DNA from 2 places in the Arthrobacter sp. Ld5 genome. Region 2 is predicted to be linked to the other one. Evidence: riboswitches for the same ligand, from Rfam matches in the RefSeq annotation. Region 2 holds a riboswitch; the other holds the start of a gene.
The links. Region 2 has a riboswitch for cyclic di-GMP ahead of ACSGDB_RS11225 (glycoside hydrolase family 26 protein). Riboswitches for the same ligand answer to the same signal wherever they lie in the genome.
Positions count from the first base shown of each region.

Region 1: it holds a riboswitch for cyclic di-GMP, as region 2 does, so the genes downstream of both, ACSGDB_RS11775 (response regulator transcription factor) here and ACSGDB_RS11225 (glycoside hydrolase family 26 protein) in region 2, are expected to answer to the same signal.

Region 1 is NZ_JBPKBO010000022.1:203,417-205,793, reverse strand. It holds gene ACSGDB_RS11785 (LysE/ArgO family amino acid transporter) at 1-111, opposite strand, end outside; gene ACSGDB_RS11780 (LysR family transcriptional regulator ArgP) at 181-1,062, shown strand; cyclic di-GMP riboswitch class I at 1,186-1,260, shown strand; gene ACSGDB_RS11775 (response regulator transcription factor) at 1,357-2,169, shown strand; gene ACSGDB_RS11770 (hypothetical protein) at 2,180-2,377, opposite strand, start outside.
Region 2 is NZ_JBPKBO010000022.1:98,747-101,123, reverse strand. It holds gene ACSGDB_RS11235 (hypothetical protein) at 1-159, shown strand, start outside; gene ACSGDB_RS11230 (peroxiredoxin-like family protein) at 187-858, opposite strand; cyclic di-GMP riboswitch class I at 1,086-1,160, shown strand; gene ACSGDB_RS11225 (glycoside hydrolase family 26 protein) at 1,178-2,377, shown strand, end outside.

The DNA of each region.
Region 1 (2,377 bases), 100 kb from region 2:
CGCCACGTGGGACCGCCGCAGGCCCTGGCGCAGCACGAAGGCGTTCTGCGCGCCGATGGCCACGATCAGGGTCAGACCGGCGGCGAGGCCGGTGGCGGCGGTGGAGATCATGGCTTCACGCTAGGCCGCCGGACCAGCTTCAGACCAACTAATGATTCTTCAGTATGGTAAGAGTTGCTCATGAAGCGCATCGATCCCGATCAGGCCGAGGCCCTCGCGGCGATCATCGACCAGGGCAGCTTCGACGCCGCAGCCTCCGTGCTGTCCGTCTCACCCTCGGCGGTCAGCCAGCGGATCCGGGCCCTCGAGGTGGCCGTCGGCCGTCCGGTCGTCACCCGGACCCGCCCCCTGCGCCCCACCGACGCGGGGCAGGCGGTCATCCGCTTCGCACGTCAGTTCGATCTGCTGGCAGCGGACCTCGCCGCCGAGCTCGACTCCGCTCGCCACGGCCGGCGCATCACGATCGTGGTCAACGGCGACTCCCTGCACACCTGGGCGTTGCCGGCCCTCGCGCGGGTCGCGGACACCCTGCAGCTCGAGATCCTCCGGGAGGACGAGGAGTACTCGCTCGAACTGCTGCGCAGCGGAGCCGCCTCGGCCGCCATCACCTCGGTGGCCTCCGCCGTACCGGGGTGTTCCTCGCAGCCGCTGGGCATCATGCGCTACGTGCCCGTCTGTTCCCCGGGCTTCCGCGACGCCTGGTTCGCGGCCGGTGCGACGCCGGACCGGCTCTCCCGCGCACCCGTGGTGCTCTTCGACCGGAAGGACGACCTCCAGGACCAGTATCTGCGCTCGCGCACCGGCGCGGCCCCTGATCCGCCGCGCCACTACGTACCCGCGGCACAGGAATTCGCGGACGCGGTCCGCCTGGGGATGGGGTGGGGCCTCGTGTCCGACCTGGAACTGCGGTCCGACCCGCAGGGTTTGGTCCCGCTCGACCCGCGGGGCCTCGTCGACGTCCCGCTGTACTGGCAGCAATGGCGCCATGGTTCAGCGGCGCTCGCTGCTGTCGGTGAGGCGGTGTCCAGGGCCGCGGCGGAGCTCCTCCGACCTCCGGGATGAGGAAGTGCCCGCGCGCCGGACACCCTGCGCCCGGCAGCAGCGGCACCGCGGTGGGACGCCGCTCCCGCGTCGTTCACGAAGGTGTGGGTGGGTGTTGCTACGATCATCGGGCGAGCAGCCGCTCGTCGACAAAGGCAAACCCGGTGCGAGCCGGGGACGCAAAGCCACGGGACCCTCGAGGTCAGCCGGGCCGCCGAAGAGAACAGGTCCACGGAAAATGCCTCGGACACGCCACGTCCCCACCGTTCCCATACCGGTCTGCCGGCGGACCCCCCTCGCCCCCCGGGGCAGCCGATGACCAGCGCCGCACCGGGCGATCGCCGTGCCGCCGTCGTCATCGAGGACGATCTCGACATCCGGAACCTCGTGAGTGCCGTTCTCGAGCAGGGCGGCTTCGCGGTCAGTGGCGCGACCACCGGGCGCGAGGGCGTCGACGTGGTGCGCCGGCAGCATCCGCTGGTGGTGACCCTGGACATCGGGCTCCCCGACATCGACGGCTACGAGGTCCTGCGGCGGATCCGCAACACGACCGACTGCTACGTGATCGTGCTCAGCGGCCACAGCGACGAGATGGACATCCTCACCGCACTTCAGGCGGGAGCCGACGACTACGTCCTGAAGCCGTTCCGGCCCCGCGAACTCCGGGCACGGATCGACGCGATGCTGCGCCGCCCGCGCATCGGGCAGAACGCGCAGCACCCGCCGGTCCAACCCGCGGCGCCCACCCCGTCAGCCCCGTCCGACGCCTCCGACGCCTCCGGTCCGACGAAGCCCGCCGACGTCCTGAGGAACGGCGGCGTCACCGTGGACGGCGACGCGCGCATCGCCCGGTGCGCCGGGGTCGAACTCCCGCTCACGAAGACGGAATTCAACCTGCTGTACGAATTGATGCGGGGCAACGGCGCCGTCCGCACCAAGGACGACCTGGTCCGCGTGTCGCGGGGCCCGGACTACCGCGGCTACAACTTCGTCAGCCGCACGGACGAGCGGGCCATCGAGGTGCACATCGCGAATCTACGCCAGAAGCTCGCGCGCTTCGACGCCGCCGAGCTCATCACCACGGTGCGCGGTGTGGGCTTCCGTGTCATGCCGGGGACCAGGGACTAGACCGGGCCGCTCAGGGACCTTCCGGGTACGCGTCCCGCAGTTCCGCCAGCGTCTCCGCCGCGCAGCCGCGCAGCAGGACAGCCGCGTGCCGGGCGCCGTCGAGGTCGTCGGACGCGATCCTCCCGCGGACCGCCCGCGCGGCATGGTGGAGGCGCACCGCGCCCACCATCATGGCCGACGTCAGGACGCTGAGGACGGCGTCCTCGGC
Region 2 (2,377 bases):
AACCACCGGTCGAGGGATGTGCAGTACGTCCGCGACGGTGAAGTGGATGCGGAGACCGACGGGCAGCACCACGAGCTCCGGGAAGAGCTCGACCGCCGCCAGCTGATGCGCGACACCCGGGCGTCGGAGGACACCCGGAGCCAGGCGAAGGAAGCCTGAGCCTACCCGGGGCGGACGCGCGGCCGGTCAGAGGGCTACGAGGGCATCGATGATGTCGCTGGTCTCCGTGCGGTTCGTGTAGTCCACCTGCACGTCGATGAACCGGATGGTGCCGGTGGCGTCGGCGACGACCACCGTGGGGAACGGGAGCCTCGGGGTCCGGCCCATGTTGGACCCGGCGACGTCCACTCCGAGGGCGATACGCGCGAGCGTCGCCTCGGGGCCGGGCGTCGTGACGATCCCGAGCCGCGAAGCGAGGGCGTTCGATGCATCCGAATAGAGCGGCAGGAACAGCCCCTTCTCGTGCGCCATGTCCCCCGCGATCCCCGGGTCCTGTGGGCTGATCGCGATGAGCCGCGTCCCGAAGGTCTCCGCGAGGGGGCTCAGTTCCCGCTGATAGGTCTGCAGGGCGATGCTGCAGTAGGGGCACCACCCACCGCGGTAGAAGACGATGATCGCGGCTGCCGCGCCGAGAACCTCCCGCAGGGGCACCGGACGCCCTCGGTCGTCGTACACGAGGGCCTCGGGGAGCGTGTCGCCCACGCGGGCGATGCCTTTCGGGATCCCCGCGCGGCGGAGCTCCTCCTGCTCCAGCGCGAAGACCTCCGCGAGCGCCGGACCGATCTGAGCATCGAAGGTGGGCCTGAACTCGGCCACCTGCGCCGCGATCGTGTCCGTGAATGTCTGTTTCTGCTTCAACTTTCCCCCTCCGCACAGCTGCGACGGGAGCCACCAGCCCGCCACATGACCCATTGTCGTGCAGGCCGGTCGATTTCCCAAGGCCCACCCCGGAAGCCCCTTGCGGAAGAGCTGCCGGAATCCTAGCCGTCGTCCGGCGCAATCCTGCCGCCGTCCTGCGGGTCTCGCTGCACAATGAGGTGGGCCCCGCTGCACCGCGGTGTCCGACGACGCCCCGGGCGACCGCTCGGCGACAAGGGCAAACCCGGCGCGAGCCGGGGACGCAAAGCCACGGGACCTTCGCGGTCGGCCGGGCCACCGAACCAGCGAGGTGCCGATCATGCTTCCCGTTCCCCCTCTCGCAGCATCCGTGATGCGGACGACCGCCGCGCGCCTCGCCGTGGTCGCCGTGGCGCTGTCCGTCCTGATGCTCGGGGTGACGCCGGCGCCGGCCCAGGCCGCGGCCACGATCACCCTCAGTTCCGCCGCCGGAACCTCCGGCGCCGCCATCACGGTGACGGGCGCGGGCTTCCCCAAGAAGACGAGGGGGACCATCGTCGCAGGGACCGTGAGCGCGTCCCTGACCACGACGCCGCACGGCGCCTTCACCGTGTCGATCGTGCCAGCGGGGACCGGGCCTGTGAGCATCACGGCGACGGCCGGCACCACCACCGCGAGCGCCGCCTACACCGTCCTCGCCCCGGCGCCCACGTCCGCAGCCCCGAAGGGCATCCGCTTCGGCGTCGGCACCAGTGGCGGGCCCGCCGTCGGCGGTGAGCTGGACGCCGTCACGGCCCTCGCCGGTGAGGCGCCCTCCATCGTGCTGTCCTACAAGGACTTCAACCAGCCCGCGCCCATCGCGGAGCTCGACGCGGTGCGCGCCCGCGGCGCCGAGACGCTGCTGACCTGGGAGCCCTGGACCTGGGGCGGGGGCACCGAGCAGCCCGCCTACTCCCTCGACCGCATCGCCGCCGGCGAGTTCGACGCCTATCTCCGCGAGTGGGGCACCGCCCTGGGACGCTGGGGGCAGCCCGTGTACCTGCGCTTCGCCCACGAGATGAACGGCGACTGGTACCCGTGGGCGGTGGGAGTGAACGGCAACACCGCGGCCGACTACGTCGCCGCCTACCGGCACGTGCACGACGTCGTCGCCTCCACCGGCGCGACCAACATCAGTTGGGTGTGGAATCCCAACGTCCCCTACTGGGGGTCCACGCCCCTGGACCAGCTCTACCCGGGCGGAGGCTACGTCGACGTCGCCGCGCTCGACGGCTACAACTGGGGTACCTCGCAGTCGTGGAGCTCCTGGCAGGAACCCGAGGCGCTGTTCGGCGAGGGCATCGCGCAGCTCCGGCACCTCGCCCCGGGCACGCCGATCATGATCGGCGAGACGGCCTCGTCCGAGCTCGGCGGGTCCAAGCCCCAGTGGATCTCCGCCCTGTTCGGATACGTCTCCGCGCAGCCGGACGTCGTCGCGCTCGTCTGGTTCCACATCGCGAAGGAGACCGACTGGCGGATCGACAGCTCCGCCGCCTCCGCC